Regions from separate parts of the Pectobacterium peruviense genome, predicted to be linked through region 1. Evidence: predicted binding sites of a transcription regulator. Region 1 holds the regulator's gene; each other region holds the start of a gene.
The links. The regulator PurR, encoded in region 1, represses purine synthesis genes. The targets are predictions, from matches to a motif close to CANGCAAACGTTTGCNTG.
Positions count from the first base shown of each region.

Region 2: a site for PurR is predicted at 3,797-3,814, ahead of purT (formate-dependent phosphoribosylglycinamide formyltransferase). Genes of this name have one in related genera too.
Region 3: a site for PurR is predicted at 7,978-7,995, ahead of purE (5-(carboxyamino)imidazole ribonucleotide mutase). Genes of this name have one in related genera too.

Region 1 covers NZ_CP161826.1:2,002,984-2,012,910, reverse strand. Annotated here, with positions in the region: gene DUT67_RS09175 (DUF1289 domain-containing protein) at 1-55, opposite strand, end outside; gene gloA (lactoylglutathione lyase) at 344-751, shown strand; gene rnt (ribonuclease T) at 901-1,572, shown strand; gene DUT67_RS09160 (Grx4 family monothiol glutaredoxin) at 1,684-2,034, opposite strand; gene DUT67_RS09155 (C40 family peptidase) at 2,375-3,226, shown strand; gene DUT67_RS09150 (YnhF family membrane protein) at 3,317-3,406, opposite strand; gene purR (HTH-type transcriptional repressor PurR) at 3,797-4,822, shown strand; gene cfa (cyclopropane fatty acyl phospholipid synthase) at 5,253-6,404, shown strand; gene DUT67_RS09135 (riboflavin synthase subunit alpha) at 6,473-7,108, opposite strand; gene DUT67_RS09130 (MATE family efflux transporter) at 7,357-8,730, shown strand; tRNA gene DUT67_RS09125 (tRNA-Val) at 9,230-9,306, shown strand; gene DUT67_RS09120 (L-lactate permease) at 9,615-9,927, shown strand, end outside.
Region 2 covers NZ_CP161826.1:2,621,456-2,631,382, forward strand. Annotated here, with positions in the region: gene ftnA (non-heme ferritin) at 142-648, opposite strand; gene DUT67_RS11915 (DNA polymerase III subunit theta) at 1,020-1,250, shown strand; gene DUT67_RS11920 (S9 family peptidase) at 1,617-3,656, opposite strand; gene purT (formate-dependent phosphoribosylglycinamide formyltransferase) at 3,857-5,035, shown strand; gene DUT67_RS11930 (bifunctional 4-hydroxy-2-oxoglutarate aldolase/2-dehydro-3-deoxy-phosphogluconate aldolase) at 5,132-5,773, opposite strand; gene zwf (glucose-6-phosphate dehydrogenase) at 5,941-7,416, opposite strand; gene DUT67_RS11940 (MurR/RpiR family transcriptional regulator) at 7,799-8,668, shown strand; gene pyk (pyruvate kinase) at 9,051-9,927, shown strand, end outside.
Region 3 covers NZ_CP161826.1:1,483,850-1,493,776, forward strand. Annotated here, with positions in the region: gene pstA (phosphate ABC transporter permease PstA) at 1-1,517, shown strand, start outside; gene pstB (phosphate ABC transporter ATP-binding protein PstB) at 1,533-2,348, shown strand; gene DUT67_RS06730 (helix-turn-helix domain-containing protein) at 2,477-2,914, shown strand; gene DUT67_RS06735 (L-serine ammonia-lyase) at 3,019-4,386, opposite strand; gene DUT67_RS06740 (HAAAP family serine/threonine permease) at 4,453-5,742, opposite strand; gene purK (5-(carboxyamino)imidazole ribonucleotide synthase) at 6,299-7,369, opposite strand; gene purE (5-(carboxyamino)imidazole ribonucleotide mutase) at 7,366-7,875, opposite strand; gene lpxH (UDP-2,3-diacylglucosamine diphosphatase) at 8,053-8,775, opposite strand; gene ppiB (peptidylprolyl isomerase B) at 8,786-9,280, opposite strand; gene DUT67_RS06765 (DoxX family protein) at 9,701-9,927, shown strand, end outside.

The DNA of each region.
Region 1 (9,927 bases):
GACAAATACCACGGCATGGATTAGGGACAACAAAGAGTTCAAGTTGCTCTGGCACAACACCTCCTGCTACAACTCTATTTATTGAAGCCCTGTTCTTTACTGCTGGCAAGCCCAAACGGACAGTCACAATGAAAATAATTAGGTAACCATTGTAATAACTGATGATTTTTTTACACACAAGGTCGGCTAAAACTGACCCAATGCGCTAATTAGCCCTCCTGATAGTACGTTTTAACACAAACCTAACCGCAGTGTCGCATTTTTAGCATCATCCCAACGGCTTGGACTCAGCAGAGCCACAACGTTATACTTCCCTTTTGTTGCACTTTTTAACGAGGGCACTATGCGTTTACTTCATACCATGCTGCGTGTTGGCGACTTACAACGTTCTATTGATTTCTATACCCAAATTCTGGGAATGCGTGTACTGCGCACCAGCGAGAATACCGAGTACAAATACACGCTGGCTTTCGTCGGTTATACCGAAGAGAGCGAGGGTTCGGTTATCGAGCTGACCTACAACTGGGGCGTCGACAGCTACGATCTGGGCAATGCCTATGGTCATATCGCGTTGGGCGTTGACGATGTTGCCGCAACCTGTGAGCGTATCCGTAAGGCGGGTGGCAATGTGACGCGTGAAGCCGGTCCGGTCAAAGGCGGCACGACCGTTATCGCATTCATCGAAGATCCAGATGGTTATAAAATCGAATTGATCGAAAATGCCCACGCTGGTAACGGCATCGGCCACTAAGATCCTGCGCAATACAGGTGCTACATCGGCACCTGTTCTTCTCTCTTCCTCTACAATCTCCGACGTTTGAAACGGCAACGGGCATGCTGCATCTCCAGTCAAAATTTGCAATAATGCGCGCTGCGTTTTGCTAACAATTTAAGAGACAAATGGCTGATAAAAGTGATCTGAACGCCCTGAGCGGCCGTTTTCGTGGGTTTTACCCGGTAGTGATTGATGTTGAAACCGCCGGATTCAATGCGAAAACCGATGCCTTGCTGGAAGTCGCGGCGGTAACATTAAAAATGGATCAAGACGGTTGGTTGCAGCCAGATGAAACACTACATTTTCATGTTGAGCCATTTGAAGGCGCAATTCTGGAACCTGCTGCACTGGCATTTAACGGCATTGACCCCACCAACCCGCTTCGCGGCGCGGTAAGCGAATACGACGCGCTGCATGAAATTTTCAAAGTCGTGCGTAAAGGGATCAAAGATCAGGGCTGTAACCGCGCGATTATCGTGGCGCATAATGCCACGTTCGATCACAGCTTTATGGCAGCGGCAGCGGAGCGTTGTAGCCTGAAACGTAATCCGTTCCACCCTTTCGCCACCTTCGATACCGCAGCGCTCAGCGGGCTGGTTTTAGGTCAAACGGTTCTTGCTAAAGCCTGTATTACCGCGGGTATTGCGTTTGACTCCAGCCAGGCACACTCCGCGCTGTATGACACAAATCAGACCGCATTATTGTTCTGTGAGCTGGTTAATCGCTGGAAACGTCTGGGCGGATGGCCGCTTGCGTTGGAAGAAGATTCGCTGGAAGACGCATCAGCCGAAGACTGAGTCGGCGGGAAAGACTAAGATCAAAAAACGGGTGCCATAAGGCACCCGCTGGAAAACTTTACTCTAGCAACATAACAACATTACGCGTCGCGATTATGCTTGATAAGAGACTTACTCTTGATCGGCCTGCTGCGCTTTGTATTTGTCTGCCGTTTCTTTGATCAGCTGTTGCAATTCACCGCGCTGAAACATTTCAACCACGATATCACAGCCGCCAACTAATTCGCCGTCAACCCACAGCTGCGGGAATGTCGGCCAGTTTGCGTATTTCGGCAACTCAGCACGAATATCTGGGTTCTGTAAAATATCTACATAAGCAAAACGTTCGCCACATGAAGACAATGCCTGAACGGTCTGTGCGGAAAAACCGCAGCTTGGTAATTTCGGGGAGCCTTTCATGTACAGCAGAATCGGGTTTTCAGCAATTTGGCGCTGAATTTTTTCAATTGTCGGTGTCGTCATCTTCTTGCTTCCTTAAACCTATAGGATGGCTAACGTCCAAAACGCTAGCCATGAGCCGCCGTCAGAAGTATTGCGACAGCGACATTGACTCAATGATATTGTACCGATGCCACTAGCTACAAAAAAACGCCATTTTTTGTAGGGTTATTTTTCTCGTCGCTTTGCGTCGCTGATGAAATCAACGCCAAAAAATGCTGATAAATCAATCGAAAAAACAACTATTAACGTTTTTTCACTATTCTGTATGAATAAAGCGACCGTGCCTACTTTTTTATGACGCCGTTTTCAGGAATACTGTGAGGATTGAGCGAGTTAAGGATTATGTTCGGTCACTTTTATTATGCGCTTATTTATTACTCTTTTTATATTATTTTTCAGTAATCTATGCCTGAACGTCGTTCAGGCTGCGCCGCATACCCCGCATTCGGCACCGAAGAAAAACGTCGTTGAAGAAACGAATAAGAAAAGCCGTCAAACAAAGAGTAATGCTAAATCACCGACGCCGATCAAAAGCAAAAAACCCGAACCTACCGCAGTCAGCACTAAAACCAAACCCCGTAGCGCTAACAAATCGACAGAAAAAAAACCGTCACGGACACAAAGCAGCACGCCCGCGCTAGTAAAGAAAAACCTTAAAAAACTGAAACCTGAAGACGAGAAGCAGACAACTGCACAGGCCAGAGTTAAAACCGGGTTAAAGAAAACCGCACTCAAAGAGAAGGTGGATAAAAACCCGTCTCCCACCGAAAAAGGAATGGCGCTGAGCGCGGCGCATAAAAAACGCTATCAGCATGCCAAAACGACCGCCATGAATAAATTGATGAGCCAAATAGGTAAACCGTACCATTGGGGCGGCTCATCTCCCTTTACCGGATTCGACTGTAGCGGACTGGTTTATTACGCCTATAAAGACGTCGTCAAGATCCAAATCCCGCGTACCGCAAACGAAATGTATCACCTACGTGATGCCGCGCCGATTAAAAAGAGTGAACTAGAAAGTGGCGATTTGGTCTTCTTCCGCATCAATAATCGTGGCGCAGCCGATCACGTTGGGGTTTATCTGGGAGAAGGGAAATTTATCCAGTCGCCGCGTACGGGCTCAGATATTCGCATCAGCAAGCTGAGCGAAGATTATTGGCAGGAGCACTACGTTGGCGCGCGTCGCGTGGTCACGCCACAGACCATTCGTTAAGCAAATTATACCGGTTATACCCTAAATAATTCAGACACGTTTATGCACCACCAACGTGTCTGAATACCAACCAGCGCAGAAGCCGATCGGTTAGTTCAGCACCGCAATAAAGCTAAACGCGATGATCACAGCTAACGAGCCAACGGTTGTCAGTAAAGACATCTTCAGATCTGTATCCATAAACCACTCCTTATTAGCGAACAAGTTTCATCTGAAACTTCATCTAAAAAAAGACACCACCATGTGCAGCAGAACCCGCTTAGACGGTTAAAGCTACAAATAATAGGGTTATTACGATTCTTTCATAATTCTAGCGAAAAATCTCGGACGAATGCATCACTAATAGTATAAATTAGCCCTTTCACTTTCATGATAAATCGGACACAATCCGCTGTTTATGAAAGCGCTGCGTATCAGTCGAAAAACGTCAACCCAGACCCCTTCGGTATAACATTCGGCATTCTCCTTCTGAAATCCTGTTTTTTAGCTTAGAAGAAGAACTTTAAACGTAGGCAAACGATTAACAATATACTTACGTCTGTAACAGGTAAGTTCAGGAGTCATTTTTAGATGGCAACGATTAAAGATGTGGCAAAACGTGCTGGCGTTTCCACCACAACCGTATCGCACGTGATCAATAAAACACGTTTCGTCGCCGAAGAGACTAAGGCAGCCGTCAGGGCGGCAATCAAAGAATTGCACTATTCGCCCAGCGCCGTCGCTCGCAGCCTCAAAGTTAATCACACTAAATCTATTGGTTTGTTGGCCACATCCAGCGAAGCCCCCTACTTTGCCGAGATCATTGAAGCAGTCGAAAACAGCTGTTATGCCAAAGGTTACACGCTGGTGCTGTGTAATTCTCATAACGACATTGGCAAACAGCGCGCTTATCTTTCCATGTTGGCGCAAAAGCGCGTCGACGGCCTGTTGGTGATGTGCGCCGAATACCCGCCGGAGCTATTGGGCATGCTGGAAGATTATCGCAGCATTCCAATGGTCGTCATGGACTGGGGACAGATGCACAGCGATTTTACCGATACGATTATCGATAACGCCTTTGAAGGTGGTTATATGGCGGGTCGCTACCTGATTGAACGCGGTCATCGAGATATCGGCGCGATCCCCGGCATTCAAGAGCGCAACACCGGCAGCGGGCGCTACCTCGGCTTTTTAAAAGCATTGAAGGAAGCCGACATCGCCGTGCGCGACGAATGGGTTGTTCAGGGCGATTTCGAACCGGAATCCGGCTATAAAGCCATGCATCAGATTCTCGCGCAGAAACAGCGACCTACGGCCGTATTCTGTGGTGGCGATATTATGGCGATGGGTGCCATCTGTGCAGCCGACGAACTGGGCCTGCGCGTGCCACAGGATATTTCGGTGATCGGTTATGACAACGTGCGCCATGCGCGCTTCTTTACGCCAGCGCTGACCACCATCCATCAACCGAAAGAACGCCTGGGCCAATCCGCGTTTTCTATGCTGCTGGATCGTATTACCAGTAAGCGAGAAGATGCGCACGTCATTGAAGTACACCCGACGCTGATTGAACGTCGCTCGGTTGCCGATGGTCCATTCCGCGATTATCGCCGTTAATCTCGACGACCAATACAGACGGTTTTTCTATTCCTGCCCGCTTTCCCTCTCTGCTTGCTCCAGCCAATTTTCTTGTATATTGGCTGGAGCAACTCTAAACTGAACCCTGCGTTTCAGTTTCACTGATAAAACCAAAATAGCGATAGCCGCACGTCAGTAAGCAGGTCCGTGCTTTTGCCAATGAGATCCTGTTTACGTGCAAATTTCTTCTTCATTTTTCTCTGGTGACAGCCGATACGTCGGCTGCAGTAAGTGCTGTCCAGGTGTTTTACGATACTTTTACCCCTAAATAATTCGAGTTGCAGGAAGGCGGCAAGAAAAGGAATCCCGATGAGCTTACTCCGGTAAGTGATTCGGGTGACTGAACGCAGCCAACACACATGCAGCTTGAAGTATGACGGGGATACTCGTGAAAAGTTAAGGAGACATGATGGGATTACCTTATGCAGAAAAATGGGATCACGATACCGCGCCTTGGTTCCACATAATGCAAGACACGTTAGCCGCTGCGGATATCGCGATCAACGGTACTCGCCCCTTTGATATCCACGTTACCCATCCCCGCTTTTTTAAACGTGTCTTGCGAGAAGGTTCGTTGGGATTAGGTGAAAGCTATATGGACGGATGGTGGGAGTGCGAACGGCTGGATATGTTCTTCCATCGTGTCCTGCGTGCAGGGCTAGAAAATACACTACCTCGCCGCTTGCACGATCTTACTCGAGTCGCCATTTCCCGCGTCACCAATTTGCAGTCCCGCAGACGTGCTCAGGTTGTCGGCAAAGCACATTACGATTTAGGTAATGATCTCTTTACCCTAATGCTCGATCCCTACATGCAATATTCCTGCGCTTATTGGAAACAGGCGCACACGTTGGAACAAGCGCAGGAAGACAAACTCACCATGATTTGCGAAAAACTCCAGCTAAGATCAGGCATGACGCTGCTGGATATCGGCTGCGGCTGGGGCGGGCTTGCTGAGTTCGCCGCGCGTCGCTACGGTGTCTCCGTTTACGGCATCACCATCTCCAGAGAGCAACAGCGTCTGGCGCAACAGCGCTGTCAGGATCTTGGCGTCACCATTGCGCGACAAGACTACCGCGATCTGAACCAGCAATTCGATAGGATCGTCTCTGTCGGTATGTTTGAACACGTCGGCCCGCGCAACTATGGCGCTTACTTTCGCATGGCAAAACGCAGTCTTAAGCCCGATGGACTGTTCCTGCTGCACACTATCGGCGCCAATAAGACCAACCCGCACATTGATCCCTGGATTCATAAATACATCTTCCCCAACGGCTGTATTCCCTCTATGCAGCACATCGCGCAGGCAAGTGAGCCTTACATGGTAATGGAAGACTGGCACAACTTCGGTGCCGATTACGATCGCACATTACTGGCATGGCATACGCGCTTTCAACAAGGGTGGCCCCAGCTTTCCACACGCTACACCGCCCGTTTTCGTCGGATGTTTAGCTACTATCTGAACGCGTGCGCAGGGGCGTTCAGAGCCAGAGAACTTCAGCTCTGGCAGATCGTATTCAGTATCAATGGGATTGACGGTGGATTACGCGTTTCGCGCTGAGAGAGAAAAGAAAAGAGAAAACCGGATGATGATGTTCATCCGGTTTACAAAAAGATGCTGCGCAGGGATTACTCTTCGCTGACGAGGTCGCTCGCCTGCTTGCTGGCTAACACGCGTTCTACGGTATCGACCACGGCCTGCGTTTGCGGGTCGATTTCAATATTGATGCGATTGCCCAAGCGCTTCTGACCCAGCGTTGTACGGTTCAGCGTTTCTGGAATTAAATGCACGCAGAAACGTCCGCGTGTCACTTCTCCCACCGTCAGACTGATGCCATCAATCCCGACAAAGCCTTTATGCAGCACGTATTTCATCAGCGCTTCATCTGCCAGGCGGAACCAAATCTGATGATTATTTTCTGAAACCTGAATCTTGACCACTTCCGCCGTACACATGATGTGGCCCGACATGACGTGGCCGCCGATCTCATCGCCAAATTTCGCGGCGCGCTCAATATTCACGACATCACCTTCATGAATATCGCCCAGATTCGTTAGCCGCAGCGTTTCTTTCATAAGATCAAAACTGACGCGATCGCCATCAACGGCAGTTACCGTCAGACAGCAGCCGTTGTGCGCCACTGAGGCACCGAGCGTAAGCCCTGGCAGCAGATCAGGGGGGAGTTGAATAACGTGCGTGCGAAAGTTGGATTTTTCTTCAATCGACACCACAGGTGCAGTGCCCTGAACAATACCGGTAAACATGCGGTTTGCCTCTTAAAAACAAAGAAATGACTGTATGCAGTGTGCCCGATATTCCGCGGAAAACCAAACCAGAATACGGAGCGTCAAACGCTATCGAAACCGCAGCGTAACAAAAAGAATATATTCTCTTTCATGCTGGTTTACTTTTATTAAGTCGTTACAATAACGCTCTCATTTTATTCTTGACGTTTTCCATATCCAGATCATTCATCCCGCTAGCAAAATTAAGTCATTCAAGGAAGGTATCCGTGCAACAGTATCTGACAGAAGCGCGTAAATTATCGGCGCTTGCTGTTCCTGTCATTATTGCGCAAGTGTCCCAAACGTCGATGGGTGTGGTTGACACCATCATGGCCGGTGCTTATAGCGCCACCGATATGGCAGCCGTCGCAGTGGGAACCTCTATCTGGCTACCCGCTATTCTTTTTGGTCACGGTCTGCTATTAGCGTTAACACCGGTTGTCGCACAGCTCAACGGTTCCGGCCGTCGCGATCGCATTTCTCATCAGGTGCGACAGTCTTTCTTTCTGGCCGCCATCATTTCTGTACTGACGATGCTGGTGCTGTATCAGGGGGAATACGCGATTAATCTGATGAGTGACGATTCACCTGAACTGGCGGCAAAAGCCATCGGTTATCTGCATGCGTTGCTGTGGGGCGTTCCCGGCTACCTGTTCTATCAGGTGTTACGCTGTCAGTGTGAGGGGCTATCCAAAACCTATCCCGGGATGATGATTGGATTCATCGGGCTATTAATTAACATCCCGATTAACTATATCTTTATTCACGGTAAATTTGGCATGCCCGAACTGGGCGGCGTCGGCTGTGGCGTGGCTACCGCATCGGTTTACTGGATCATGATGCTGTTGATGATGCTCTACACTCGACGAGCTTCCTGGCTACGCGATATCCGCCTCCACCGCCCCGCATTCCGCCCAGATGTTGCCGTGCTGAAACGTCTGTTTGGCCTCGGCTTACCGATTGCGCTGGCACTGCTTTTTGAAGTCACGCTGTTTGCTGTGGTGGCGCTGTTGGTATTACCGCTCGGTGTCGTCGATGTGGCCGGTCACCAGATTGCCCTGAACTTCAGCTCTCTGATGTTCGTTCTCCCGCTCTCGGTTGGCGTCGCTACTACCATTCGCGTCGGGCACCGATTAGGGGAGGGTTCGGTTGAAAACGCCCGCATTGCGGCGCACACAGGTATCATGGCTGGTGTAGCGTTAGCCGGTTGCACAGCCATTTTTACCACGTTGCTACGTGAGCCTATCGCCCTACTCTACAATCAGGATCCGCTGGTGGTTGCAATGGCTTCTCAGCTCATGCTGTTGGCTGCCGTTTATCAAATTTCTGATGCCGTTCAGGCGATCGGCAGTGGCGTACTGCGAGGCTATAAAGACACCCGCGCGATTTTCTATATTACGTTCACCGCGTATTGGGTGTTAGGTTTACCGAGCGGCTACCTACTCGCGTTGACGGATGTTATCGTGCCACGCATGGGGCCTGCGGGTTTCTGGTGTGGTTTCATCATTGGTCTGACAGCGGCAGCAGTCATGATGGTGACGCGAATTCGTTTTCTTCAGCGCCAGCCTGCCGCACGAATCTTAGCGCGGGCAGCACGTTAGATAACGTTTCACTCTGTTTTCTACCCTAAATAATTCGAGTTGCGTGACAAAACGCTAGCGTTTTGAACAACGCCAAAGCGTTGACCCTTTAGGGCAAGGCTCATTTATGGCCTTGTAATGCGGCAACCGAGCGACAAATTCGTCGGGAACGAATTTGACCAGCCAACGGCTGGCCTTCGGTGAGAGACAGGAAGTCTCTCATTTCATCCCCAGGAGCTTACACAAGTAAGTGACTGGGTGACAAATCTGCCGGGAGCGGATTTGAACGCTGCTTGCAGCGGCCCTTTAGGGCGAGGCCCACGACGGGCCGAGTATTTAAGAGCAGCCAACGCACAAGCAGCTTGAAGTATGACGGGTATCGTCGAAAAAAACGGCGGAACGGATACAACCACAGCAATCACGCTGGCAAGAGCACAAAATTGCATTTTTCCTCTTGCCAGTTTTCACCTTGCTCGCTACTATTCGCCTCGCTGTCAGACAGGCAGTTCGTTATCTAAATGCGTTCATAGCTCAGTTGGTTAGAGCACCACCTTGACATGGTGGGGGTCGTTGGTTCGAGTCCAATTGAACGCACCATTTCTTGTATTTTCTTCTCCACTGACTCCTTTTACATTGCCGTTCATCTTCCATCTTCCGCCATTTATGATGAAATAAACGTCGCTATTTTCGACGGTTTATCCGCACACCGGTTTCCCAATAGCCCCACTTAAGCAACTAAATTAACCATTAAGTAACTAATCTCACACCATTTTTGCGCTTCTTTGTTTCATCTGACCCGATTCAGCTAAAATTATTTAATAACCACTCATTATATAAGTGTATATAGCACCACGTTGGTATTCCTTGTTTTTTACTTCTTAAAATCAGGATGTCAGGACACCGCTATGCACGATTATTTATATTTTTTGCTGGGTAGCTTCCCACTGTTGGTCATGATTGTTCTTATTCTCAAAATAAAAATGCCTATCCATCACGCGGTACTCATTACGTTGACGCTAACCGTCGTGATCGCCGCCTTATTCTGGCACACACCACTAAGAACGCTGGGGTTAGCGGCAGGCTATGGCGCACTGAAAGGTTTATGGCCAATTATCATCGTTATTCTGGGGGCGATATACAGCTATAACCTGATGCAAAAAACACGCAGCATGGATGTGCTACGGGATGTTCTTGCCAGTATCAGCGATGATAAACGTA
Region 2 (9,927 bases), 620 kb from region 1:
GAAGTCGAGTGTGAAACCAAGAATAAAGCTTACAGCGAGGTATAGGGTGACAAGTCGTTCGAGAGAAGAAAGAACGGGATAAAGAGAACATTATCCCGCGTTATTCAAATATGTATTAACCGACAGAGGTGCCGGTTGTCGTTAGGCTGACGGTGCTGCCGTAGACATTTTTTTCAGGTCCTGATCGATAAAGAACAGGCCACCTTCACTAGCATTAACCAACGCCAGTTTGTCCAGAATAGAACGGAACAGTTTTTCTTCTTCGTGCTGTTCGGCAACGTACCATTGCAGGAAATTAAATGTAGAGTAGTCCTGCAACGCCATCGCCGCATGTGCCAACTCATTAATTTTTGCTGTAATCAGCTGTTCGTGTTCATAGGTCAGTTTGAAGACATCAGCCAGTGAATCGAAATCAATCGGCGGAGCCGCAATCGCGCCTAACACAGGCAAGCTTCCCGTGTCATCCAGATAGTCAAACAGGCGCTGCATGTGTTGCATTTCTTCCTGAGAATGCGTCTTCAGGAAACTGGATGCGCCTTCAAAACCTTTATCACCGCACCATGCACTCATTTGCAGATACAAATTCGCAGAATAAAACTCCAGATTAAGTTGCTCATTGAGCTTCTGAATCATTTCTTTTTTTAACATAGTAACTCCCTATTTTCTCGGCAGGTGAAATTATTCTGGATATTATGCCTGAAAAAATAAAATAAAAACACTTTATTAACATCAATACAATAACATTAAAATAACCATAAAAAACAGCATCTTAAAATTATTGTTATTGATATTTATTATCACTTAAGAGTGATTTTTACTATATTATTGCGAATCGTTTTTATTATCAAAAATAACAACTTCGATCTATATTTTTTATGATGTTCAGATATTAAAAATGATTCCCATTCCGTAATGAGAAGAATAAACATTCATATGATAAGTCGAACACTTGCCATTTCCCCGCTGCTACTTTACCGTGGCACACATCAGTCTGTGGCCAATAGGCAGGAGAAAGTAGTATGGGGCATAATCTGGCAGAATTATCCAAAGAGGATATGGATAAGGTTAATGTAGACTTGGCGGCGTCAGGGGTTGCCTTCAAAGAACGTTACAATATGCCGGTCATTCCAGAGGTCGTTGAGAGAGAACAACCCGAGCACCTGCGTAACTACTTTCGTGAGCGTGTAATGTTTTATCGCCAGCGTTCACTACAATTCTCTCGTTTACCCTACGAACCGAAGTCCAAATAGCGATTCCCCTCATTCCAATCTAAGACGGCTTTACCGTGGAAAACATCCCTTTCCACGGGTTACATTCTTACACAGCAAAAACAATTTTCTGCTTGCATATCGACCCACACAAGAGGTTAATGGAGTGGCAACCTTACCTTTTATCAAGCGAGGCAAGATATGAGTAAAGGACTGGATAGTAAAAAGAACAGTAAGAAAAAGCCCCTGAAAACGGCAGCCGAAAAACGTGCCGATAAAAAGGCGAAGAAACCGCAAGCTGATATCACCTGAGTACGGGTATTACCGAAGTAATGTCCCATGCCGATCGGGTAAACCCGAAAACGGGTTTACCCTCATAACCGCAGCTGTTAGCTCTTATTCCTGACTTTACGCAGCCTTTTCAAGCACCATCAACAGGAAAGCATACTCCAGCGCAATATCATCATAGCGTTTGAAGCGACCAGACTTTCCGCCGTGCCCAGCTTCCATATCGGTGTACAACAGCACCAGACGATCGTCCGTTTTGACTTCCCGTAATTTCGCCACCCACTTTGCAGGCTCCCAATACTGAACCTGAGAGTCGTGTAACCCGGTAGTCACCAACAAATGTGGATAGCGTTGTGCGGTAACACCGTCATACGGACTGTATTGCTTGATGTAGTCATAGTAGGTTTGTTCATTCGGATCGCCCCACTCGTCATACTCTCCCGTCGTCAGCGGAATAGACTCATCCAACATTGTCGTCAACACATCAACGAACGGAACCTGAGCGACAACGCCTTTAAATAGGTCAGGGGCGATATTCACGACCGCGCCCATCAGCAAACCTCCCGCACTGCCCCCCATGGCAAACATGTTTTTCCTATCGCCATAGCCTTTTTCTATCAATGCCTGAGACACATCGATGAAATCCGTGAAGGAATGCATCTTATTGAGTAACCGGCCATCGTCATACCACTGCTGACCCAGTTCACCGCCACCACGAATGTGCGTTAAGGCAAAAACAAACCCTCGGTCTAGTAGGCTCAGACGGCTAACGCTGAAGTCAGGATCCATGCTATTCCCATAAGCGCCGTAGCCATAGACCAGTATCGGATTCTTACCTGGGCTGAAATGGTCGCGATGGTAAACCAAAGAAACGGGCACATCGACGCCATCTCTGGCAGTGATCCACAAACGTTCGCTCCGATAGTTATCTGGGGAGAAATCTTTCACTTCGGCTTGTTTAAGTAACTGCTGTTCGCCCGTGTCCAGATTCAGTTCATACAGCGTGCTGGGGGTTGTCATTGATGAATAGCCATATCGCATCAATGCCGTTTCTGGCGTAGGGTTGTACGACAGCCACGTCACATAACTCGCATCATTGAAGGTGATCGCTTTCTCTTCCTGCGTATGCCAGTGAATCTGACGTAAGCTGGTCAAACCACGCTCTCTTTCTTCCACCACCAGCCAATCACGGAAAAGTTCAAAACTCTCCAGCACGCAGTGCTCACGTGGGGCAATCAGTGTTTCCAGCGCGTGTTCATCAGGCTTATCCGAACGATAAAGACCAAAGTTTTTTCCGTCTCGATTGGAACGCAGATAAAACCGGTCCTGATAGTGATCGATGCCATATTCATGATCTTTTCGACGTGGAATGCATACCTGCGGCATGGCATCTGGGATCGTCGCATCAAGCAATAGCACCTCGGTCGTCGTAGTGCTGCTGAGATAAATGGTGATGTAATGCTCTGATGTCGTTTTACTCAGACTGACATAATACGTATCGTCTTTCTCTTCATACACCAGCTCATCCTGCGCCGGATCGCTGCCTAAGCGATGACGGTAGACCTGATACGGTAACAGCGTTTTGTCATGTTTACGCACGTAGTACAGCACTGTTGAATCTGCCGACCATTCCGCACCTGCAGTCACATTCTCGATCACATCCGGTAGCCATTCGTCGCGATTCAGGTCACGAAAGCGAATCGTGTACTGCCGACGAGATAAGAAATCCTCCGAGAGTGCTAACAGCGAATTGCTAGGACTAATCTCAAGCGCGCCGAGACTATAAAACTCATGCCCTTCAGCACGTTGATTTCCGTCCAACAGCGTGTCCCACGCATCTGTTGCCTGTTCAGGTTGGCGCAGATAAATGGCGTACTCTTTACCCTGCTCATAGCGACTTTGGTAGCGATACCCCTTCCTGACATACGGCACAGACATATCCGTCGACGGAATACGGTTAACCATTTCGTCATACAACGACCGTTTCCGTGCCTCGTGAGGAGCCATGATCGCTTCACTGTAGGCGTTTTCCTGTTCCAGATAGGCCAACACCTGCGGATCGGCACGCTCGTCATCACGCAGCCAGTAATAGTTGTCGATGCGCGTATCGCCATGTGTACTTATCGCGTGGGGTCTTTTTTCAGCTTGCGGTGTCTTCATCGCGTCGGATCTCGTTGTCTTGACATAAAATTTTCACACTGCAAGAAGAGTGGCACGATTGCCTAGCAATGCCAAGCCACGTCCTTGTCTCTTGATGCGCTTTTGCGTAACGCATTCCAGAGCGTCCCCTCTTTAATGCGCACGCAAACGTTTTCGTTTATACTGCGGCCATTTTTCACAACCCGATCAGGTATAAGGTTATGTTAACGATTGGAACCGCCCTGCGTGCGGATGCCACACGAGTGATGCTGCTTGGCTCCGGTGAATTAGGCAAAGAAGTGGCGATTGAATGTCAGCGCCTTGGAATCGAAGTGATCGCAGTCGATCGCTATGCCGATGCACCCGCGATGCAAGTTGCGCATCGCAGCCACGTCATCAATATGTTGGATGGCGACGCATTAAAAGCGTTGGTTGAAGCCGAACGCCCTGATTACATCGTGCCGGAAATTGAGGCTATCGCTACCGACATGCTGGTGGCGCTGGAAAAACAGGGTCACCACGTTGTCCCTTGTGCTGAAGCGACACGCCTGACGATGAACCGTGAAGGCATCCGTCGTCTGGCTGCCGAAACACTCGGCGTTCCAACATCCACCTACCGTTTTGCCGACAGCGAAGAAAGCTTTCGTCAAGCAGTAGATGCAATTGGGTATCCCTGCATTGTTAAGCCGGTCATGAGTTCATCTGGCAAAGGACAAAGCCTGATTCGTTCCGCTGAGCAGTTAGAGCTGGCATGGCGCTATGCCCAACAGGGTGGACGAGCGGGCGGTGGACGCGTCATCGTTGAAGGGTTAGTTAATTTTGATTTTGAGATCACTCTACTGACCATCCATGCCGTTGACGGCATTCATTTCTGTGCGCCAATCGGTCATCGACAAGAAGACGGCGATTATCGCGAATCCTGGCAGCCGCAGCAGATGAGTGCACTAGCGCAGGAACGCGCACAGAAGATGGCTAGCGATGTCGTGAAAACGCTCGGCGGTTATGGTCTGTTCGGCGTTGAGCTGTTCGTCTGCGGTGATGAGGTTATTTTCAGCGAGGTCTCCCCTCGCCCACACGATACTGGCATGGTGACGATGATTTCTCAGGATCTGTCTGAGTTTGCCCTGCACGTTCGCGCTTTCCTGGGGCTGCCAATTGGATCCGTTCGTCAATACGGTGCATCGGCTTCCGCGGTAATTTTACCGGAACTTGATAGCAACAACGTACGTTATCAGGGACTGGAAAACGCGCTCCTCCCTCATACGCAAATTCGCCTGTTTGGTAAACCGGATATCAGCGGGAAACGCCGTATGGGCGTTGCGTTAGCCAGTGCAGAAACGACAGACGATGCTGTCGACATCGCAAAGCGTGTCGCAGCAGGCGTAAAAGTCAGCGGCTGATGCATTGCGACGGCTCGCAGGGTGACGGACAAGGATGTCCGTCATAAAAAAGGCCACTCTCAGTGAGTGGCCTTCGTCATTCAGTAACCAGCGAACTTAGGCTTTTGCGCCCGCAACAGCTTCACGTGCCAGCTCAGTAATTCGCGCGTAATCGCCGCTTTCCAACGCGTCGTTCGGCACCAACCAAGAACCGCCTACGCACAGCACGCTTTTCAGCGCCAGATAATCACGGTAGTTGTTCGGCGTAATGCCACCAGTCGGGCAGAAACGAATATGAGCAAACGGCCCACCAATCGCCTGGAGCGCTTTCACGCCGCCGTTAGCTTCTGCTGGGAAGAATTTGAACTCACGCAGGCCGTAATCCATACCCAGCATCAATTCAGACACGGTGCTAATACCTGGAATCAACGGGATGTTGCCTTCCGTCGCAGCTTTCAACAGCGGCTCGGTCAGACCGGGGCTGATGGCAAACTGCGCACCCGCTTCAACAACCGCAGCCAGTTGCTGAGGATTTGTCACCGTGCCTGCACCCACGATGGCTTCCGGTACTTCTTTAGCAATCGCACGGATCGCGTCGATGGCACAGTCGGTACGCAATGTCAGTTCCAGAACGCGAACGCCGCCCGCGACTAACGCTTTTGCCATCGGCACCGCGTGTTCCAGTTTGTTGACCACAATCACAGGAACAACGGGACCCGTTGTCAAAATCTGTTCCGCGCTCGTTTTCCAGTTTTTCATCAAAAGTTATCTCCAGTCATGCCCGAAGGCATCATTAATTATATAGCGCGCCCCTGCCACAGGGATCTGCGTCGCCGCAGATGTCCGACCGCACCGTTAGCCATACATTAAAACGATGGAATGCCGAATAACCTCCGCATTCCCGTTACTGACGTATTATCAAAAAATTACTCAAACTCATTCCAGGAACGGCCATCGCGAGTAATCATCGCGACAGATGCGACCGGTCCCCAGCTTCCTGCCTGATACGGCTTCGGCGCATCGTTGTCCATCGCCCACGCATCCATGATGGAATCCACCCATTTCCAGGCTTCTTCAACTTCATCACGACGAACGAACAACGCCTGAATCCCACGCATGGTTTCCAGCAACAGGCGCTCATAGGCATCCGCCAAGTGCTGCTGATTAAAGGTTTCCGAGAAGCTCAGATCCAGCTTCACCGTTTGCAGGCGATGCTTGTGCTCTAACCCTGGAATTTTATTCAGAATCTGGATTTCCACGCCTTCATCCGGCTGCAAGCGAATGATCAGCTTGTTCTGCGGTAACTGCTGGTAAGAATCATGGAACAGGTTCAGTGCCGGATTTTTAAAGTACACCACCACTTCTGAACATTTCGTTGGCAGACGTTTCCCGGTACGCAGGTAGAACGGCACACCAGACCAGCGCCAGTCATCGATGTCGACACGAATGGCGACAAACGTTTCCGTGCTGCTGCTTTTGTTCGCCCCCTCTTCTTCCAGATAGCCTGGCACTTTATGTCCCTGAACAAAACCAGAAGAATATTGGCCACGCACCGTTGTTTCATGCACGTTGGAGCGATTGATACGACGCAGTGAACGCAACACTTTTACTTTTTCATCGCGGATGCGGTCGGTCGTCAAATCAGACGGCGGCGACATCGCAATCATCGTCAGAATCTGTAACAAGTGGTTCTGGATCATGTCACGCATCTGACCGGCTTTATCAAAATAGCCCCAGCGCCCTTCAATCCCCACTTCTTCGGCTACCGTGATCTGCACATGATCGATCGTCCGGTTATCCCAATTTGAGGAGAACAACGAGTTGGCAAAACGCAGCGCCAGCAGGTTCAGAACCGTTTCTTTACCCAGATAGTGGTCGATACGGTAAACCTGGCACTCGTTGAAGAATTCCGCGACCTGATCGTTAATCACGCGAGAAGATGCCAGGTCGGTACCCAGCGGTTTTTCCATCACCACGCGAGCAGGTTCTTTATTCAGCCCTGCGGTTCCCAACCCTTTGCAGATCGCCCCAAATGTGCTGGGCGGCATCGCAAAATAGTTGATCGTGGTGCGATTTTTCTGGTCAAGCATCTTGCCCAGCTTGTTGAAGGCTTTCGTGTCTTCCACATCAAGATTGCAGAAATCCAGCCGACTACTTAGCGTTTCCCACAACTTATCGTCGATGGCTTCTTTCATAAAGGTGTCAAGCGCTTCGCGCACGACGCGGGTATACTCCGCTTTATCCCAATCCGCACGCCCTACGCCAATAATTTTGGTGTCCGCATGGATGTGACCTGCTTTTTCCAACTGGTACAGGGAAGGCAGCAATTTACGGCGCGCCAGATCGCCCTTGGCACCGAAAATAACCAGATCGCACGCTTGGGCTGTTGAAGTTACCGCCATGTTCATCTCCTCGTTGCAGGATGCTGTAATTTTATTACAGCGATAATGTACTCTTTTTGACTACAGCCAGTAAACCCATCATAAAAATGCTAAATAATGATCAGTATTGACTGAAAACCTGCATAAATCGGTCTGTGCAGTGGCTGAAGTCACTTATGCGTTCGCCCTAAAACGAAATTTTTCGTCGTTTCTGACAGTCGATTACTTTTCTGAAAGTTAGACACATGTCATGTTCTGGCAAAAAAAGGCGCCAACTTAGCGCGTTGCTCTCTGCCAACCACCACAGGTCGTAGTATATTTTCACGACGTGCATTTTTTCACGTAATGCATGCCAGTTGTACCTTTAGTTGAAATCGGAAAAAACTTACATGGCCCTTGTCGTATGAATATGCTGGAAAAAATCCAGAGTCACTTAGAACTCTTGAGCAAATCAGAAAGAAAAGTGGCTGAAGTGATCCTGAGCACTCCGCAGACGGCTATTCACTCCAGCATCGCGACGCTGGCCAAAATGGCCGACGTCAGTGAGCCAACGGTTAATCGTTTCTGTCGCCGCCTTGAAACTAAAGGTTTTCCCGATTTTAAACTACATCTGGCGCAAAGTCTGGCGAACGGTACGCCGTATGTGAACCGTAACGTTGAAGAAGACGACAGCGTTGACGCCTATACCAGTAAAATCTTTGAATCCGCGATGGCGGGCTTAGAGCAGGTGAAATCGAGCCTGGATGTTACCGCCGTCAACCGCGCCGTAGATTTGCTGACGCAGGCGAAGAAAATTTCTTTTTTTGGTCTGGGTGCTTCCGCCGCAGTCGCACACGATGCGATGAACAAATTTTTCCGCTTCAACATCCCCGTGGTTTATTTTGATGACATCGTTATGCAGCGCATGAGCTGCATGAATTCCAGCGACGGCGACGTCGTGGTGTTGATCTCCCATACTGGTAGAACCAAAAGTCTGGTCGAAATGGCGCAACTGGCACGTGAGAACGATGCGACAGTGATCGCCATCACGTCGGATGGCACGCCGCTGGCGCGTGAAGCCTCGCTGGCCTTACGGCTTGACGTGCCTGAAGATACCGATGTCTATATGCCGATGGTATCCCGCATCGCTCAGTTGACATTGATCGACGTTCTGGCGACGGGGTTCACACTTCGTCGTGGGGAAAAATTTCGAGATAACCTGAAACGGGTCAAAGAAGCCTTACGTGAATCGCGCTTTGATAAAGACGAACGATTGATTAACCCTTTCAGGTGATAGGTAAGTTTTACGTTGTGCTTTGCTTTTAGTTATATCCTATACCCTAAATAATTCGAGTTTCAGGAAGGCGGCAAGCGAAGGAGTCCCAATGAGCTTACTCAAGTAAGTGATTCGGGTGAGTAAGCGAAGCCAACGCACATGCAACTTGAAGTATGACGGGTAATAAAAATGAGCGGTATCATCTACCCGCCTCATCTCGATGTAACCACAAACGGCGGTTATGGAAAGATGACGAGCATTACCTGTACAGTATGATAATCAGACTCAACACGATGTTCGGATAACGCAGGTGAAATAGTTTTGTTGTAAAGTGACATTTTGCACCGTTATTCGACGCTTAATCGCAACACTACAGCTTCACAAGTGAACGGAGTTATACATGTCCAGACGGCTCAGAAGAACCAAAATTGTTACCACCCTGGGGCCCGCTACCGACCGCGATAATAATCTTGAAAAGATTATCAATGCGGGCGCTAACGTAGTACGCATGAATTTTTCTCACGGCACAGCAGAAGATCATCAATTACGTGCCAACAAAGTTCGTGAAATTGCGGCTAAATTAGGCCGCCACGTTGCCATTCTTGGCGATCTACAGGGTCCAAAAATTCGTGTTTCTACCTTCAAAGAAGGTAAAATCTTCCTGAATATCGGCGACAAATTCTTGCTGGATGCTAACTTAGCGAAAGGCGAAGGCGATAAAGAAAAAGTCGGGATCGATTACAAAGGCTTGCCGAGCGACGTAGTGCCTGGCGACATTCTGTTACTGGATGACGGTCGCGTACAGCTGAAAGTCCTCCAGGTTGAAGGTCTGAAAGTTTACACCGAAGTCACCGTTGGTGGCCCGCTGTCTAACAATAAAGGCATCAACAAACTCGGTGGCGGTCTGTCTGCCGAAGCCCTGACGGAAAAAGATAAAGCCGACATTATTACTGCCGCAAAAATTGGCGTCGACTATCTGGCTGTCTCTTTCCCACGTACCGGTGAAGATCTCAACTATGCACGCCGCCTCGCACGCGACGCTGGCTGTAACGCCAAGATCGTATCAAAAGTTGAACGTGCTGAAGCCGTCTGTTCAGATGCCGCAATGGATGACATTATTCTGGCTTCCGACGTGGTTATGGTCGCGAGGGGCGATCTGGGCGTTGAAATCGGCGATCCAGAACTGGTAGGGATTCAGAAGAAGTTGATTCGTCGTGCCCGTCAGTTGAACCGTGCGGTCATTACCGCCACGCAGATGATGGAATCGATGATCACTA
Region 3 (9,927 bases), 520 kb from region 1:
AGCCTGTCTGGCTGCTGACGTTGCAGCCTGAACAGGGTATGCAGCGTGCATTGATCGGTGAAATTTATGCGGAGCAGACGCTTTCGCCTCAGCAACTGGAACAGGCTGGTTTAACCTCGCCGTCCAGGGAGGCTGAAACACGCTATTTGATCAAAATTGGTCAACGTGAAATTTATGGGCAGAGCTTTCGTGCGCTGCTGTCGCGCGATATAGCCAAATTTGATCAGCCTGCTGACATTCTGGTGTTGAAGCGGACGAATAATGGCACGGCCTATGGCTATCTGGCCGGAATGCTGGAAGGCGAGCAGCCGCTGGTCGCGACGGATCTGCCCGCCACGTTACAGCACCGCGTCGAGCAGGTGCAGGGATTGCTGGTGAAGACGCAGGCCATCCGCATGGGGGAGATGGCGAAGATCAACCAGCAGTTTGAGGCGCTTCGGCTGGAAGAGAAAAAGCGGCAGCAAACCAAAACGCTGGATAATCAGGCGCTGGCGCGTCTTCAGGCTGAACGTACTGAACTGCAACGCCGTTTCGATGAGCTATCGCGCCAGTTAACCGCACTCAATTTGGACATTAATCGCGATACCGTGCAGTTACGGGATGCGAACGGCAGTGTCCATCTCATCCCACTTAGGGACATTGAACAGGCCTGGTATCCGAATGCGATGAACCTGTGGGAAAAAGTGAGCCACTGGGGCGAGCAGGCGAAATACATGCTGGTGCACTATTCGCCGGACAGCAACAGTGCGGGTCATCTTTTCCCCGCCATTTTTGGCACAGTACTGATGGTGGTGCTGATGTCTATCGTGGTGATGCCGCTGGGAGTGATCGCGGCGGTTTATTTGCATGAATATGCGGGGAAAAACAGTCTAACGCGCTGGGTGCGGATTGCCGTAGTTAATCTGGCTGGGGTGCCGTCGATTGTTTACGGCGTGTTTGGGTTAGGCTTTTTTGTCTATCTCATCGGTGGCACGTTGGATCAGCTGTTCTATTCTGAAGCGTTGCCGAACCCGACATTTGGTACGCCGGGGCTGCTGTGGGCGTCATTGACGCTGGCATTACTGACGCTGCCGGTGGTGATTGTGGCGACGGAGGAAGGGTTGTCACGCATTCCTATGTCTGTTCGCCACGGTTCACTGGCGCTGGGAGCCACTAAAGCCGAAACGCTGTGGCACGTCGTGTTACCGATGGCAATTCCCGCGATGATGACGGGCTTGATCCTCGCTGTGGCGCGCGCTGCAGGGGAAACGGCACCGCTGATGCTGGTCGGTGTGGTGAAGTCGGTGCCAGTCTTACCGGTTGATGACATTTTCCCTTATCTGCACCTTGAGCGAAAATTTATGCATCTGGGGTTCCAAATCTACGATCTGGCGTTCCAAAGCCCAGATGTGGAAGCCGCAAGGCCGCTGGTGTACATCACCGCGCTACTGCTGGTGTTGATTGTGGTCGGGTTGAACCTTACGGCGATTGGGATCCGCCATGTTCTGCGTGAGAAATATCGTTCGTTATCACTCTGAAGGTAGGATGAAGTTATGGGATTTAGGACACAAAAGGAGATGGCACCGCTGCCTGATGTTCATCAACTGAGTGATGAACAGACGACGTTAACCGTGGAACATCTGAATCTGTACTATGGCAATAAGCAGGCATTGAATGATATTTCAATTCGTATTCCGAAGAATCAGGTCACAGCGCTGATTGGTCCGTCGGGCTGTGGTAAATCCACCCTGTTACGCTGTTTTAACCGCATGAACGATCTGGTGGATGACTGCCGTACCGAGGGTGATATCAGGCTGAACGGTATGCCCATTAACGACCCGCAGTTGGATGTTGCCGTGTTACGCCGTCGGGTTGGTATGGTTTTTCAACGTCCGAATCCGTTTCCCAAGTCGATCTATGAAAATGTGATTTATGGCCTGAGATTGCAGGGGCTGCGCGATCGTCGCTTACTGGATGATGCTGTTGAGCGTGCGCTGCGAGCGGCGGCGCTGTGGCATGAGGTAAAGGATCGGCTGAGCGACAATGCGCTCACGCTATCTAGCGGACAGCAGCAGCGTTTGGTGATCGCGCGGGCGATCGCCATTGAGCCAGAAGTGCTGCTGTTGGATGAGCCGACTTCTGCGCTTGATCCGATTTCGACGCTGATTGTTGAGGAACTGATGGGGACGCTAAAGCAGCACTTTACGCTGGTGTTGGTGACGCACAACATGCAGCAGGCTGCCCGCGTGTCTGATTACACTGCATTTATCAATCAGGGTAAATTGATTGAGTACAACCGCACGGACGATCTGTTTACCTCTCCGACTCAGCGTCGTACAGAGGATTATATCACCGGACGTTTTGGGTGAATTTTCATCGAATCATCGTATTAAATGACCTGAAAAAATTATGGATACCGTTCATCAATTATCCGTGCCATTTGAAAAATTGATGATAAAATGCGCGCAAATTTTTGACTCTGGCAGTGGCGGGTAAGATGAAATTCAGTACTATGAACGAAGGTGAAATTATTACCGAGCTGTGCCGGAGAATAAAAGACTCCAGAATTCAGCAACGTTTATCGCAGGTCGATCTTGCCGAACGGGCAGGGCTGGGGATTGCGACGATCAAGCGTGCTGAAATGGGAGAATCCATTACGCTCAGTAGTCTGCTCTCTATTCTACGCGGGTTGAACCGTCTGCATCAGATTGAAGGTGTGCTCTTCGACGCCGACGTCGAGTCATTCCATGCGCAGATCAGCGGCGAGAAAAAACAGACGCCGCTGCGTATCAGAAAGAAAGCCGCAACGTTTCCTGCCAAAGCGCTCACCAAACATGAAAATATCAAGAAGCCAGCTAACAGTACCGTTGACTGGTATATCGCGGCAGCTGAAAACAATATTGTTTGGTCGCTGCCTGAAAGCGATAAAAAATAAAGGGTTAATGCTACATCACTCGCATTAACCCCCCGATTGTCGCGTTAATCTGCCAGGCATTTAACGCGACAGAATCAGTTTTTCACCCGCCATTAATCCCCTGTCTATTCGCACAGAACCACTTTGATAGCCAACCCCCCGCGAGACGTTTCACGGTACTTGGCGTTCATGTCTTTGCCTGTTTCATACATGGTTTCAATGACCTTATCCAACGATACGCGCGGCTCACTGGTACGGCGCATTGCCATTCTTGCTGCGTTTATCGCCTTCACGGAGGCGATGGCGTTACGTTCAATGCACGGCACCTGAACCTGACCCGCGACGGGGTCGCACGTCAGCCCCAGATTATGCTCCATACCAATTTCTGCGGCGATGCACACTTGTTCCGGGTTGGCACCCAGTAGCTCAGCCAGACCGGCTGCTGCCATCGAACAGGCAACGCCGACTTCTCCCTGGCAGCCAACTTCGGCACCAGAAATAGACGCGTTCATTTTGTAGAGTATGCCGACAGCACCGGATGCCAGAAAGTAGCGCAGATAAGCTTCTGGGGTGACGGGTTGAACGTAGCGATCGTAATAGGCCAGCACAGCGGGAATAATGCCGCACGCGCCGTTAGTCGGTGCGGTGACGACACGGCCTCCCGCAGCATTTTCTTCCGATACGGCCATTGCGAACATGTTAACCCAGTCCATCGCATCCATCGGATCGTTAGAGAAACGATCGTTGATGAATAATAGGCGATGCAGTGCTGATGCACGGCGGGGAACGCGTAATGGGCCGGGCAATACCCCTTCGGTATTCATACCGCGGTGCATGCAGTCCTGCATGGTTTTCCACACGTCGGCAAAATAGTGCTCAAGTGCTTCCCGCCCGTGCATCGCAATCTCGTTTTTCAGGACGATGGCGGATAAAGACAGGCAGTGATCGTGGCAATGTTGCAGCAGCTTCTGGGCAGAAAAGAACGGGTAGGGCGCGCTTTCATCTGCCAGATTGGATTTACCAAAGTTTTCCTGATCGACGACGAATCCGCCCCCGATGGAATAATACGTTTTGCTATAGACCAGCTCTTGCTGGTTGTAGGCGCGAATGGTCATGCCGTTTTCATGCAGCGGCAGGTTCTCCGGTTGGAAACGCAGGGAAGATTCCAGCGGGAAGCTGACCTCATACTGACCGTTGAGGATCGGTAGCCGTTGAGTGTCTTTCACCTGTTGAATAAAGGCCGGAATACTATCGATGTTTACGCTATCTGGCAGATTACCCGCTAGCCCCATAATGATGGCGATATCAGTATGATGCCCTTTTCCCGTGAGGGAGAGCGAGCCGTAAATATCAACGACGATACGTGTTACCGATGAGATAAGAGCGTGATTCACCAGATCGTCGGTGAACATTTTACCCGCTTTCATCGGGCCGACGGTATGAGAACTGGACGGGCCGATACCGATTTTGAAGATATCAAATACGCTGACCATAGCGATTTCCTTGAAAAAAAACGCCGGTCGTTAAACAACGTCCCGGCGTTAAATTAGGGGTAGGGCTTACAGCAGATCGCGCAGGCTGTAAACAATGGCGGAAATAGCGATCAGTCCCATGAGCGTAACAAAGACGTTGCTAATGTGGCCGCTGTATTTTTTCATCGCTGGGACTTTCTGGATGGCGTACATCGGCATCAGGAACAACAGACACGCGATAATCGGGCCGCCCAATGTTTCGATCATACCCAGAATACTTGGATTCAGTGTGGCGACAATCCAGGTGGTAATCAGCATGAACAGCGCAGTAATGCGGTTCAGTTTGGTGTTGGAGATGGTTTTACCTCTGCTGCGCAGAGATTTCACGATCATGCCGTTAAAGCCTTCACCTGCACCCAGATAGTGGCCAAGGAAGGATTTAGAGATCGCGATGGTCGCAATTACCGGGGCCAGATAGCCGATTACCGGGCTATTAAAATGGTTCGCCAGATAGGACAGAATGGAAATATTTTGTGTTTTTGCTTCCATCAGTTCTGTTGGAGAAAGGCTCAGTACGCAGCTGAAAACGAAGAACATCACAGTCAACACCATCATGATGTGGCTGTAAGACAGAATGCGTGAGCATTTTTTCTCTGCGTCATCACCATATTCTTTGCGTTTGGCAACGGCGAAAGAGGAGATAATCGGCGAGTGGTTGAAGGAGAAAACCATCACCGGAATAGCCAGCCATAATGTCGCCAACAGACCGTTGCCCGTTACGCTGGAACTCAGAGAAATGTTTTCAAAAACAGAGGTGTTCCAGTTCGGAATTAAATACAGTGCCAGCAGCATCAGTACGGCAACAAAAGGATAAACCAGCACACTCATTGCTTTAACGATCATCGCTTCACCGAAGCGGACAATAAACATCAACCCGAGGATCAATATTAATGACAACACAGCACGTGGTGGAGAAGGCAAATGTAATTGGTGAGTAATAAAGCTATCTACCGTATTGGTGATGGCAACGCTATAAACTAATAGGATCGGATAAATAGCGAAAAAATAAAGCAAAGTGATTAATTTACCTGCACCAACGCCGAAATGTTCTTCAACGACTTCGGTAATATCTTCGCCACCTTTCTTGCCGGATAATACAAAACGGCATAATGCACGGTGAGAATAATATGTCATCGGAAAGGCAATCAGTGCCATGATAATTAACGGAATTAAACCACCAATGCCGGCATTGATAGGTAAGAATAACACGCCAGCGCCGATGGCCGTGCCATAGAGGCCCAGCATCCAGACGGTGTCACTTTTACGCCATCCTGAAGCCTGTTCTAACACGTGGCTGCTATCTTGAATTGTGCTCATTTACTGGTTTCTCCTCGGTGAACACATTAATACCCGTCATGCTGGGGTATAAAAATTACAGTATCGGCAACTTGCCGTTACAGAGTTTAAAAATCGAACAAGACATATTGCTAATTATGTCAACAGGTCAATACTGTTTTGTGGCGGCATTCTATATCGTGGTGGTCAGCGAATAATATTGAGGCGATCACAGAAATGAATTGACGGGGGGTATTTTAATAAATTTCCGCGCGAATTAAAATATCAAAGTTGATACTTTATTTTAAATATTTTTAACGGCTCGTTATTGATACTTTATTTAATTGTCGAGTGATGGAAAGTGAACAATAAATAAAATAAAAGGCAGATGAAATAATAAACGCAATTTTTCTGATGTCACGCGGAATGATAGTTTTTCTCTTTTAAGGGGCGTATCGGTGGTGTCGTGCCTTGCCTACCGCTGCATCTAATCGCGTTGTGTTCAGATGTGTTGTTATCTGATCTAACCGTCTTGTTATCTGATCTAATGATAGTTACCCGGCAGAGTACCGCCTGCCGGATAACCGCCGCCGATCTGTCAGGCGGTGAGTTTTTCTTCTGCCCACGCCAGACCGATGTGGTATTCCTCTGGTAATAGAGGTGCCAGCGATTGCAGCGTATGTTGCAACTGTGCGATATCCGACGACGGCAGATTGAGATGTCCAACTTTGCGACCAGGACGAACGTCTTTCTCATACCAGTGTAAATGCACTAGCGGTAGCGCCAGCCAGTCGATATTCACATCCGTCCCGATCAAATTGACCATCACTGACGGCGCTTCGACGACCGGTACCGGCAGCGGTAGATCCAGAATGGCGCGCAGATGAAGTTCAAACTGGCTAATCGACGCGCCATTTTGTGTCCAGTGCCCACTATTATGTACGCGTGGAGCCAGCTCATTAATCAGCAGGTGGTCACCGACAATAAAGCATTCCATCGCCATCACACCTACATAGCCCAGCGCATTCATAATCGCGGACAGCATCTGTTCAGCCTGCTGTTGCAATTGTGGGTCAGGCTGAGGGAAAGCCACGCTGGTACGCAGAATGCCATCCTGATGCAGGTTATGTGTTAGTGGGTAGAAGACGCATTTACCGTGCGTATTGCGGGCGCCAACCAGTGAGACTTCACCGGAAAAGTTAATCCCTTGCTCAACGATGCACTCGCCGTAGCAGTCTGCGGGCAGCGTCTGCTGTTCGCCGTCACGCAAGCGCCATTGTCCACGGCCGTCGTAACCGCCGACTCGGCGTTTAACGATAGCGAGTTCACCTAATGAGGTGAAGACGTGTGGCCATTCATCGGCGCTGGCCAGTAATTGCCAAGGCGCGGTTGCCAGATTCAACGAGTCCAGCAGTTGCTTTTGCGTCAGGCGATCGGCCAGACGTGGGAAAATATCACGGTTTGCGAACGCGGTGTGTTCAGCCAGCTCGCGGGTGAGGGCGGTTTCTGGCCAGCGTTCGATCTCGGCGGTAATCACACTGTTATGAAACGGCACCGATTCTGGCTCTGCATCCAGCCCAACGGGATAAACAGCAATCCCTAACGGTTCGCCCGCCTGACGGAGCATTCTGCCCAACTGACCATTGCCTAATACGCAGACCGGTTTCATGCCTCCTCCCGCGGATCGGGGTGAGATAGCACATCATCAGTTTGCGCCTGACGCCAGTCTGCCAGACGAGCGGCGATACCATTATCATGTAGGGCGAGAATTTGTGCGGCCAGCAGAGCTGCATTCGCTGCGCCTGCTTTGCCGATTGCCAACGTGCCGACCGGGATGCCGCGAGGCATTTGAACGATGGAATACAGACTGTCGACACCGCTCAGCGTCGAGCTTTGTACCGGCACGCCGAGCACAGGAACCAGCGTTTTTGCTGCCAGCATACCCGGTAGGTGTGCTGCGCCGCCTGCGCCAGCGATGATGACGTCAAAACCGTTCTGTGCCGCCTGCTCAGCAAAGCTGAACAGCTTATCCGGCGTCCGGTGTGCGGAAACGACTTCGGTATGAAAAGGAATGTTCAGCGTGGTGAGGATTTCCGCAGCAAACTGCATAGTGGCCCAGTCACTCTTTGAACCCATGACGATGGCAATTTTTGCCGGGGCAACGTTGGATGACATGCCTGTAACGCTCCTGTGATTGTACGTGTTCGTGACGATTTTGCGTCGGCCAGACGAGAGGGTCTGACATTGAGGGCGTAGAGCATATCACGCCATTATGGCGAGGAAAACGGTTGCGTATGCGGAAATACTGGGGGGATTAGGTGATAGATTGTTAAGTCAATGGCAGGAAACGCATTAAAATGGGAAGGAAATCAGTTCGATATTTTGTGGCGTGACCTTAATCATCGACCCTTCCTCATGCCAGGCACCGAGAACGGCACGCCGACCATAAGATTCGCCGAGAGCAACCGCATGGATGGCCGGACGGTGTGTGTGACCGTGGATCATCGTCTTCACCTGATAGTGCCGTAAGCGTTCAATTACCTGCTCAGGGTTTACATCCATAATCTGCTGCGATTTTTGCTGATTGGCCTGCTGGCTGCTGGCACGCATCTTAGCGGCAATCTTCAGACGCAGCGATAAAGGTAATAGCAAGAAGAGTCGCTGAGTTAATGGGTTATGCACGCGGCGACGAAATTTTTGATAGGCCAGATCGTCAGTACACAGGGTATCGCCATGCAGAATGAGGATTTTCTGACCGTAGAGGTCAACGACATTTTCTGTCGGTAGCAGCGTCATACCGCTTTGTCTGGCGAAACGCTTGCCGATCAGGAAATCACGGTTGCCGTGCACGAAATAACAGGGAATGCCGCGCTGATGTAATGCATACAATTCAGCGGCGATAGTCGCATGCAGTGGCTGCGGATCGTCATCACCAATCCAGGCATCGAACAGATCGCCAAGAATGTAAAGTGCATCGGCATGAATTGCCTCATGGCGTAAAAAACGCAGAAAACCGGCGGTAATCGCCGGTTCATGAAGACTTAAATGCAGATCGGCAATAAACAGCGTTGCCATGCAGGTCGGGTTATTCGCTAACCGTTACGTGGGTGATCACCACGTCTTCTTTCGGTACGTCCTGGTGCATGCCGCTGCGGCCAGTTGCAACGGCTTTGATTTTATCAACGACGTCCATGCCGTCGGTCACTTCAGCGAATACGCAGTAGCCCCAACCATCGGCACGCTCTGAACGGAAGTTCAGGAAATCGTTATCAACGAGGTTGATAAAGAACTGGGCAGTAGCAGAATGCGGATCGTTGGTACGAGCCATCGCCAGCGTGCCACGGGTGTTTTTCAGGCCATTGTTGGCTTCATTTTTGATTGTCGCATTGGTTTCTTTTTGATCCATACCGGGAGCGAAGCCGCCGCCCTGAATCATAAAACCATCAATCACGCGGTGAAAAATCGTGTTGTCATAAAAACCGCTGCGGCAGTAGTTCAGGAAGTTTTCTACAGTAACCGGCGCTTTGTCTGCAAACGTGTTAATAACGATATCGCCGTGGTTGGTATGAAGCGTAATCATAATAATGAACCCTAGATAGCCTTAGTGATAAGAGTGCAGTTCACAAAATACGGTGAACAACAAGAGCGCTGTTATAGCATAACTGGTCGATTGAGTCAGTATTTCAGTCTTGCCGCGCGTTTGTTGGCGATGGGGTGATGGAAGCGTCGTATAAAAATGTTTACTACTCTGATTTAGGTAATCGTTGCGAAGTGCGTGCTGTGGTCAAATAGGCATTGATAATGCCTTGATCACGCAATGTAGACTTTTGAAAACAAATAAATTGATTAATTAATGTAATTATAGTTAATTAATTTGAATGAGATTTTTGTTGCCCCAGATCAATGTTTTGCGTAATCAACGTGTTCTTTTTTTGCTGCTCAGATTAATCTGAGAGTAATTCTTATTCTTCTTAAATAACTCTAAAGAGATAGGTGAACTATGCTGGGTATTCTGGATGGTGTTAATCGTCTGTTAGACAAACCGGATTTTGGCAAGCTGTTCCTGCGCGTGTCTTTCAGTATTTTGATGCTGTTTCATGGCTGGCACAAAGTGCACGGCGGAATTGGCGCGATTGAAGGCATGCTGACCTCAGCAGGACTCCCTGCTTTTATTGGCTACGGGGTCTACGTCGGCGAAGTCATCATACCGATCCTGATGATTTTAGG